One region of the Mesobacillus boroniphilus genome, then DNA from elsewhere that is predicted to be linked to it. Evidence: riboswitches for the same ligand, from Rfam matches in the RefSeq annotation. Region 1 holds a riboswitch; the other holds the start of a gene.

Region 1 (5,085 bases):
TCTTCAAGTTCTCCGCAGTTGCAGTCAATTCTCTCACGGTGTCTCCCTGGTTCGTGAATCCTGCAGCCATTTCTGATATTCCTGCTGAATTTGTATGTAAAATTGACATTGACTCCCGGTTCATCGTAGTCAGCTCGGAAGTTTGCTCTTTAAGGTCATCTGCATAGTGCGCAATCCTGTCAATTTCCCTCTGGATGGAAAGGATTCCTTCCCTCATATCAGAATACTGCTCATGTACATTCGAGAATAACCTGCTTCCTTTCTGCACCTCTGAATTTCCGCCAGCCATTACTTCAACCATTTTAATTATTTCTGTTCTCACACTTTCAATTACACTCTGGATTTGTTTAGATGCTTGAAGAGATTGTTCAGCCAGAGCCCTGACTTCGCCGGCCACAACAGCGAATCCTTTTCCCTGTTCCCCAGCCCGGGCTGCCTCGATTGCCGCATTCAATGCTAAAAGATTCGTTTGATTAGAGATGCCAGAGATAATGCTGACGATTTGATCAATTTCATTCGTTTTTTCAGCTAATTTTTCCGCATTAACAGCAGCCTCGCTGGTGATATGGTTCATATGTTCAATTTGTGCACTCGTTTGACCAATTAACTCCATGCCCACTCCGCTTTTTGCGACGTTGGCCGAGGACATTGCATCAATGGCATTGGCCAGTTCTGCAATTTCTTTGATCCTGTCTTCCATATTTTCAGCAATTTCATTCAGATAAGTATATTGCTCTTGTTGCCGCTCGGCCCCAGCAGAGATTTGCATAATGGAAGAATTGATTCTATCGCTCTCTTTTTCATGCTCATGAGAACTTTCATAAAGCTTAATGGCTGAATCAAGAATCAATCCGGTGTTACTTTGGCTTTGCGAAACAAGAACACGTAACTTTTCAATCATTTCATTGAAATGGGATGTGAGCATACCCATTTCATCCATAGTTCCGCTTTCAATCTGTATCGATAGATCGCCATTAACCATTTTCTTGGTGGCATCCGTTAAACGATCAATTGGCCGGAAAACGTTCTGAAAAAGGATCAATATAAAAACAATGCAGCCAATTGATATAAGTGTTCCAGCAATAGTAGTTGAATACAAACTCTTTGACACTAATTCGGATGTGCCAGAGCTATCTTTATAATGATTCAACAAATAAAAATTATAAACTGTTGATATTGCATATACGAAAAATAACATGCCGAAAAATGAAAAAACCTTAGTCTTTAACGAAATATTAACAAGTCTGCGCATCCTGCCCGCTCCTTTTAACCTTCAACAAACTCTTAGGGGTACTAGTATATTCTTCCTATAATATCGGAATGATTGAAATATTATTAACCCCTTCCCCCATCTTTCTCACGAGTTTTCCAGCGCCGTCACAAATTGTTCGATAATATCAGCTGGGTTTTCGATCCCAACGGAAATCCTGACTAATCGATACGTAATGCCAAGCTCTGCTTGAGCCTCTGGAGGCAGTGCGCGATGGGAGGTTTTCAGTGGATGAGAGACAGTCGTTTCTACTCCCGCAAGTGTTGGGACAATTTTTATCCATCCAAGCGATTTGAAAAACTGGTCTGTATCCACGTGTTCTGCCAGTTCAACCGTCACGATGGCACCGAAGCCTTTTTCACCTTCAGCAAATGGATAGTAAACCTTTGCGACATTCTGATGTTCACTCAAACCGTCAGCCAGCAACCTGGCATTCTCCGATTGAGCCTTCATCCTTAACGCGAGAGTCTTCAAGCCCCTGCAAGTCAGCCACGCTTCAAACGGACTAAGGTTCGCACCAAGATTCACGATTCTTGCACGCGCTTCTGCAATCAGTTCCTTTTTGCCAACGACGACACCTGAAGTGACATCACTGTGACCTCCAATGTATTTCGTCGCGCTGTGGACGACCAGGTCGGCTCCGAGTAAAAACGGGCGGACATGCAGTGGTGTAGCGAAAGTATTATCAACTAATACAGTAAGACTTTTTCTCTTTGCCAGCTCAATGACTTCCTCCAATTTTTCAACACGGAGGAGCGGATTCGTGATTGATTCGGTGTAAAGAAGCTTCGTATTGGGTTTGATCGCCTGTTCGACTCTGTCCAACTCGGAAAAAGATACAAATGTCGTTTCGACTCCAAAGCGTTCAAGCTCGGCTTTCAGCATATGGAAACTCCCTCCATATACATCATCAGCCGCAACGATATGATCACCATTCTTCACTACTGCTAGGACACCTGCTAAGATGGCAGCTAAACCTGAGGAAGCCGCTACCCCATCTTCCGCGTACTCAAGCGCCGCAACGGATTGACCAAGTTCATCTGTATTCGGATTTCCTACCCTTGAATACAAGTAATTTCCTTCTCCCTGATAAAAGCCCTCAAGCTCATCAAGGTCATTAAAGGTAAATGCCGACGTCTGATAAATCGGTGTCGCCTTGCTTTTAATCCCCTTTGGCTTGTTATGTATTGAATGCAGTACTTCCGTTTCAAATCTTTTTTCCATATGCTCACCTGCTTTTATAATAGTAAGGCTTTTTCCGAATGTGGATGCAAAACCACGAAAAAAGCCTATAATAAAAACCTCTCCCAATTAGGAGAGGTTTCTGTTCAATCAGCCTCTCTTATCTTCAGACTGCATCTTCAGGATTTAGCACCTTTCATTTTGAATATGAAGGTTGCCGGGGTTCACAGGGCCTGTCCCTCCGCCGCTCTGGATAAGAGTTATTTCGGTTCTGAAAATAGTTTTTAATAGCTGCAGTATACCAGCACCACTGGCAGCTCGTCAATGACAGTTACCAGACCGGAAACTCAATCTTCCGGGTCACTGTCAAGCAAGTCCCACGGCGTTATTACGCCAATTGGCTTCCCATGGCGGTCACCCGTTTCCGTGATGATGACTGCCTGCAGCTTCTTGCCTCTTGTATGGTAACGCTCGAACAATTCTTCAATATGATACAAGGATGCATCCTCATCAACAAAGGTCACAAAATAATTTTTCCCCTTCGTCAACAGTTCTTTGACACGGACATCCTCGAAATGCACCACACTGTCGGAAAAATGCTTCGCCATCCACTGGATGATCTCCGTGGAAGTCAGTAAGGCAATATACTTATCATCCTTGTCATAAACAGGGAATCTTGTAAAATCAAACTTATTAATTACCTTTAGAACATCTTTAAGATAGGCATCCTCATAATAGTAAAACACAGGGCAGGTCGCGATCGACAAAGCTGTCTGAGGTTTCTCAAACTCCCTGGCAATCTCCTCAATCCGTTCGACCACCTCAATATGCGGCTCGGCAATATAATAATCAGCGTTCACCCGCTCATGGACAATCGCATTGCGAAGCTTTGCAAACTGGTGCAGCTCACTTTTATATTTACGTACTAATGAATGATTTTTATAGCCGGAGTACAGAAGCTCGACAAATGCATCGCTGTCCGTCCCCTTCACCATTTCCTTCAACGCTTTATGAATTCTGTTAAATGCCGTTTCGAATTTTCCGGACTGCTCCTTATGCTTCACCTCATGGTCTCCTGAAGCTTTAGCTCCTGAATCGGGATTTTGATTCGATGAATTCCTACCACTCTCATAGGCACGCTTTTTCCCGTTGCTGTTTTTGGATTGATTGGAGGATGGTTTGCCATTACCGTTATCAGCCTGCATGGAAGATGAGTTACCATTACCGCTGTTAGATTGATTCGGTGACTTTCCATTTTCGCTTCCTTTATTGCCATCATGCGTTTGATTTTTTTCACTAACACGCTTCAACCTGTTTTCCTCTTTTTCCTGCGGCTTAGGGTTAGTTCTCATATATGACTTTTTCTTATTGTTACCAGTCTGATGATTCTTCTTGTTTTTGGAACCTGACTGTTGATTATTTGATCTATGTTTAAACTGAGTATTGTTAGCCAAAATAGCCCCTCCGTAATTTCAATTAACTTCCCCTTCTCATTACCCCAATTACCGGTTTTACTAATCATGGATATATAATGTAAAAATACCAGATACACTTTAAAGTTTGATACAATAAGTATAGTACATACATTACTAATTCATAGAAGATATTTTTAATAGAAAAGGGTTTGATATTTAGTGGCTGCAACGAAGAAAAAAAGAGTGATCAAAGAGATAACACAGCTTGTGACGATAACTCTCGGGGCAATTATCGCGGCATTCGGGCTTGATATGTTCCTCGTTCCTAACGCGATCCTTGACGGCGGGGTCATCGGGCTTTCGATTATCGCCGCGGAACTGACTAATATCTCGATGAGTATATTCCTTATTGTGTTTAACCTGCCTTTCCTTTATATCGGGTATCGGAGAATGGGCCTGAAATTCACGCTTCGCACCTTATATGGAGTCATTATTTTATCCATCTCGACTGCTTATTTACATCACTTTGACGCTGTGACGGATGATTTATTTTTAGCAACCATCATCGGCGCGGTTATCCTTGGAACGGGTGTCGGTTTGGTCATCCGAGCAGGTGGCGCACTGGACGGAACTGAAATCATCGCCATCCTTGTCAGCAAAAAGCGCACCGTTTCTGTTGGACAGATTGTCATGGTCATGAACCTGTTCATCTTCATACTGGCTGCCTTGCTCGTGTTTAGCTGGGAAACAGCCATGTACTCAATCATCACCTATTTCATCGCATTCAAGATGATTGACGTCGTCGTCGAAGGGATGGAAGAGCTTAAATCGGTCACAATCATTTCCGATGTCCCGGAAGAAATCGCCGAAGCATTGCTAAAGCAATTAGGCCGCGGCATGACCTATATCCAGGGCCAAGGTGTTTTTTCAAACGAACCAAAGAAAATCATCTACACCATCGTCAGCCGGATCGAATTATCCACCGTGCGCTCCGTTGTCGATGATATCGATCCAAACGCATTGGTCGCCATTGAGAATGTCGCCGACGTTTCAGGAAGCAATTTTGATAAGAGTGGCGGACATTAATTAAGGGCTAGAAACCCGTTAGAATCACCAGTTGGTCGAATAATCCTTGAATGTGGTCGAAAAAATAAAAAATCCGCCAATATATTTCGAAATGTGGTCGAAATAACTTCAAATCTGGTCGAATTATTTAAT
Region 2 (5,085 bases), on a different contig from region 1:
CGCGAAGTTTTCCATATAGACCTTGTGCTGGAACAGGTTAGCGTCAAGATCACCTTTTGACAAAGCCAGGTTTGGCTGGATGTAGTCGCTGAATTCGACTACCTTAACTTCATAGCCTTTTTTCTCAAGAAGAGGCTTGATGCCCTTTGTGACCATATCGCTATATGGACCGGATGTCGCACCGAATATCACTTGTTTTGCGTCTGCTTTCGCATCACCGCTGGATGCTGAGTCGCTGCCGCATGCAGCAAGCAACCCGATTGATAATAACAACACTACTGAAAAGAAAAATTTTTTCATTTTAAAAGAACCCCCTATTATTTATCTTTTGTCTACTATTCTTGCGATCCTGTCCCCGCCAAACTGGATCAGCTGGACGAGGCAAATAAGGATAATGACTGTCGTGATCATGATTGTATTGTCGTATCTGTAATAGCCGAAGCGGATCGCCAGGTCACCAACTCCCCCTCCGCCGACAATGCCAGCCATTGCGGAGTATGCAACAAGGCTGATGATCGTAATGGTAACACCCTGGACGATGCCTGGCTTTGCCTCAGGAATCAGGACATCTTTGATAATCATCCATGGAGTAGCACCTGTCGCAACGGCTGCTTCAATGACTCCTTTATCGATTTCGCGGAAGCTTTGCTCTACGATTCTTGCAAAAAATGGAATCGCCGCGACAGATAACGAAACAGATGCGGCTGTCGGCCCGATTGTCGTACCCGCAATTATATTCGCCAATGGCAGCAGGGCGATCAACAAGATGATAAATGGAACCGAGCGAATCATATTGACGATGAAGCCGGCAATATTTTTAAAAATTTGATTTTCAAGGAAAAGTCCTTTATCGGTGACAAAAAGCAGTACCCCAGTAGGCAATCCTACGATAATGGCGACAAGGATGGAGATGCCGACCATATAGATTGTTTCAAAAAACGCTTTGTTCAATTCCGGCAGCAATGCAATCAGGTTATCAAGCAGCATCATCAATCACCTCCAGGTTTTTCGTTCTTGCCGCTATGTAGGCAATCGCCCGGTCAATCTCCACCTGGTCTCCCGAAACCTCCATGATGAAAATCCCCAATGGAATATCCTGAATATATTCGATCTTCCCATGCAGGATATTGCCGCGAACCTTAAAGGTCTGGAATACATCAGAGATGACTCCCTGCTCAGCAATCTCACCCTGGAAATAGATTTTAATCAGCTTTCCTTGACGCTCCTCCAGCAATCTTTCCGGCAGTTCGAATTGTAGGATTGAGTTGACGAAGTCCTTTGTGAGAGGTTGTTTCGGATTTGCGAAGACCTCATACACATCCCCTTCTTCAATGATTTTCCCATCTTGCATAACAGCCATCCTGTCACAGATGGTCTTGACGACTTCCATCTCGTGGGTGATGAGGACAATCGTGATGCCTAATTCACTATTAATCTTTTTAAGTAAAGATAGGATTGATTTGGTCGTGCTTGGATCCAAAGCGGAGGTAGCTTCATCACATAGGAGGACAGATGGATTATTCGCCAGTGCCCTGGCGATGCCAACGCGCTGTTTCTGTCCACCTGACAATTGTGCCGGATAGACATCTTTTTTATCAGAAAGGCCGACCATATCAAGAAGCTCAGTTACTCTATCTTGGATTTTTGCTTTCGGAAGACCTGCTGCTTTCAGTGCGAATGCGATGTTTTCACTAACTGTCTTTGCGCTTACAAGATGAAAATGCTGAAAGATCATCCCGATTTTCAAGCGCGCTTTTCTAAGTTCACTTTTGCTCAAAGAAGTAAGCTCTACACCGTCAATATGTATTTCTCCTGATGTCGGTTTTTCAAGGATATTCAGGCATCTAATCAAAGAACTTTTGCCAGCCCCGCTGTATCCGACAATTCCGTAGATCTCTCCCTTTTCTACTTTTAATGAAACTTGGTCAACACCTGTAACCGACCCTTTTTTCGTTTCATATATCTTCACCAGGTTTTTCACTTCAATCATGCTTCGCACCCCCGTTTTTTTAAAATAAAAGGCTGTTTTCGTAAAGATTGTTGTTAAAATCCTAAAGCCGACTTTAACGTAATAGAACGCCATTTTGTAGTTCGGTATTAAGTTTGCATGCTCTTTTCTCATAACAAGAGGCTACTTTGGGAAGAAAAATAGTTCATTCACTCCTATTTAGTAATCAATAGCAGCAAAGTTTGAGAAAAGAGCCAAATAAAAAATGCCTCTTTCATTCATAGAAAGAGGCATCGTAAACATCTATACGACTTATCTTTCAGAATGAAAACATTCTGTAGGAAGTGGCACCTTTCCAAAAAGGAGGTTGCCGGACGTCATAGGGCCTAATCCCTCAGTCTCTCTTGATAAGTAACTTATTAAATTAATTTTGATAATTGAAATATTAAAACTATCTGATTTATTTGTCAACAAAGTTTTTCCAATGTTTTTTAATGATATCGCTTACATGATTGTGGGAGTAAGGAAATATTTTTTTAAAAAGGCTCTATTAAATTAGGCTGTTGATTTTCGTTCCAGGCACTTCGCTTTCCGCGGGTGGCCCGGGGAGCCTCCTCGGCGCTTTCAGCGCCTGCGGGGTCTCCCTGTCCCATGCTCCCGCAGGAGTCTTCATGCCTTCCACTACAATCAACAAGATTAAAATTAACATTGGGCTTTAACAGAGCCTTTTCTGAAAAAGAAAAACCCTTGTTTACGATAAAACAAGGGCACCGTAAACAAGGGATCCCGCGATGATATAGGCGGGGTGGACTTTAAATTTTTCCATAAGGAGGAAGCTGATTCCGCCAATCAGAATTGTCTGTGTCAGGCCGACCCCTTCATAGGAGGAGAAAAAGAAATCATAGGTCATGACTCCTAAAAGTACGGCAATGACAGGGCGGACGACGATTGTCAGCCTTTTGACACGCGGGGAATCTTTGAACTTCATCAACAGTCCGAGCAAACTGATCATTAGGATCAAGGATGGTGCCACCGTGGCAAATACCCCCACTATAGCACCAAGGATGCCGCCTTCAGCATATCCAATATACCCAGCCATCTTGGTTGCAATCGGTCCTGGCAGGGCGTTCCCCATCGCCAGCACTTCACTGAATTCATTAACTGTCATCCATTCATAACGATCAACAACTTCATTTTCGATTAATGGAATGGAGGCAGGACCACCGCCATATCCTAGTATCCCCGGGATGAAGAAGGCCAAAAATATATGGAAATAAATCATTTCTGCTCCCCTCCCTTTTGTTTATTTTCAGATGGAGTAGGGTCTTTTTTCAGCAAAGCACCGAGCAGCAATACAAAAATTAAAATGGCGGGGTGCAGGTTCAAGAATTGAAGAAGAACCAGGCTGCCAATAAGGGCCACGGCTGTCCAGCCCCATCCAAGCTTCGACTTACCAGACTTCTTGATGAAATCCCATGTCAGGACAGCAAGCATGACGGCAACAACCGGAACAACAGCCTCTGCCATTCCATTCACCCATGGCTCATCTTTGTATGAGTTCAGTCCTGTAAGCAGCAGGATCATCAGAATGATAGCCGGAATCATCGTCGCGGCGAGGGCATTGATCATCCCCAGGTATCCGCCTACGCGATAACCAATATAGCCAGCCATTTTCGTGGCAATCGGTCCCGGCAGCGCATTTCCCAAGGCAAGGATATCACCGAACTCATCAGAGTCCATCCATTTATATTTTTCTACCACTTCCTTATGTACAAGCGGAATCGAAGACGGGCCGCCGCCATATCCGAGGATTCCCACGCGAAAAAACGCTAAGAATAAATCTCTTTGTTTCAAAACTTCACCTTCTTTTCTGTTATTGGTGCCTAAAGCAGTCCCATTTCTATAAATCTTATTTCTTTTATTTTATTATAGACTCATATAATCGATACTGCATGTCAAATTCAAGTTAATTCACCCTCCGTCGCCTCATTTATCGCCATGTAAATGGTTAAGGTACCCTTACCCAGGCAATATATTGGCGAATTTTCAATTTTTTCGACCACATTTTGAATTATATCGACCACATCCACGAATATTTCGACCACTTTTGGAATTAATTCGACCACATCCACGAATATTTCGACCAAGTCGCAATCCTGAAGTTGACATCCCCAATTCGGTCGCACTTAGCTCTTCTTATAAAAAAGTACCACAGCCCCAGCGGCCATGGTACTCTTCAGTTTATCTATTAAACTTAAAAATAGTAACGGAATCATTCAACTCATTTGTCAGCTTCCTCAAGTCTGTAACCTTTTTCGACAGGTTTCCAAATGCAGATAATTGTTCAGTGGTCGATGCCGAGATTTCCTCGCTTCCTGCTGCTGTCTCCTCGACGACCGCACTGATGGATTCCACATTGTGGAGGACCCTTGCGCCCAGTTCTTTTGAGGCATCCATACCTTCGACAAGCTGAGTGATTTTTTCCGAAATACCGGTTACCTTAGACTCGATATTTCCAAATGCGCTCATTGTTAAATTCATTGATTCCATCTGCTCATCCGCGATGGCACCGCCTTTGTTCACTGCTTCTCCTATTTCATCGAGACCGTTTTTCAGAAGGTTGACCATATCAAAGATTTGCGTTGTGGCAGTGTTTGATTCTTCCGCCAGCTTTCTGACCTCTGCGGCGACTACCGCAAAACCTTTTCCAGCCTCACCTGCTCTTGCTGCTTCGATCGCCGCGTTTAAAGCCAGCAAATTCGTTTGTGCGGCAATTGCGGATACGGATGTGGCCATATCTTCAATTTTTGCTGCATAGCCTACGAATTGGTCTGTTGCTGACTGGATGGAATGAGAAGCCTTTTTGTTTTCCGTGATCAAAGCTTTTTGCCCTTCGATTGCCTTTCTTCCTTCTCCAATAGCTTCCACAGCTTCCTTGCTGTAAGAAGACGATTCCTGGGTGTGGTCAAGGTTCATCATAATCTCTTTATCCATATCGTCGATCAGCTCGACTGATTGCTGCAAATCTTCTGAAACAGTTTGTGCTCCTGCAGAAAGCTCCTCAGTTGATACAGCTACTTGATTGGAGATTTCTGTTAGCGCGATATTTTCCTGCTCGATTTCTTCCGCAAAATCCT

The links. A riboswitch is a leader RNA that binds a small molecule or an ion and turns the genes downstream of it on or off. The one in region 1 is predicted to bind S-adenosylmethionine.
Region 2: it holds a riboswitch for S-adenosylmethionine, as region 1 does, so the genes downstream of both, DYI25_RS16780 (methionine ABC transporter ATP-binding protein) here and DYI25_RS19530 (trans-sulfuration enzyme family protein) in region 1, are expected to answer to the same signal.

The regions. Positions count from the first base shown of each region.
Region 1 covers NZ_QTKX01000003.1:449,799-454,883, reverse strand. Annotated here, with positions in the region: gene DYI25_RS19535 (methyl-accepting chemotaxis protein) at 1-1,252, opposite strand, end outside; gene DYI25_RS19530 (trans-sulfuration enzyme family protein) at 1,358-2,494, opposite strand; SAM riboswitch class I at 2,610-2,712, opposite strand; gene DYI25_RS19525 (CBS domain-containing protein) at 2,800-3,906, opposite strand; gene DYI25_RS19520 (YitT family protein) at 4,087-4,953, shown strand.
Region 2 covers NZ_QTKX01000002.1:797,333-802,417, reverse strand. Annotated here, with positions in the region: gene DYI25_RS16790 (MetQ/NlpA family ABC transporter substrate-binding protein) at 1-300, opposite strand, end outside; gene DYI25_RS16785 (methionine ABC transporter permease) at 322-987, opposite strand; gene DYI25_RS16780 (methionine ABC transporter ATP-binding protein) at 977-1,990, opposite strand; SAM riboswitch class I at 2,258-2,362, opposite strand; gene DYI25_RS16775 (chromate transporter) at 2,700-3,230, opposite strand; gene DYI25_RS16770 (chromate transporter) at 3,227-3,802, opposite strand; gene DYI25_RS16765 (methyl-accepting chemotaxis protein) at 4,190-5,085, opposite strand, start outside.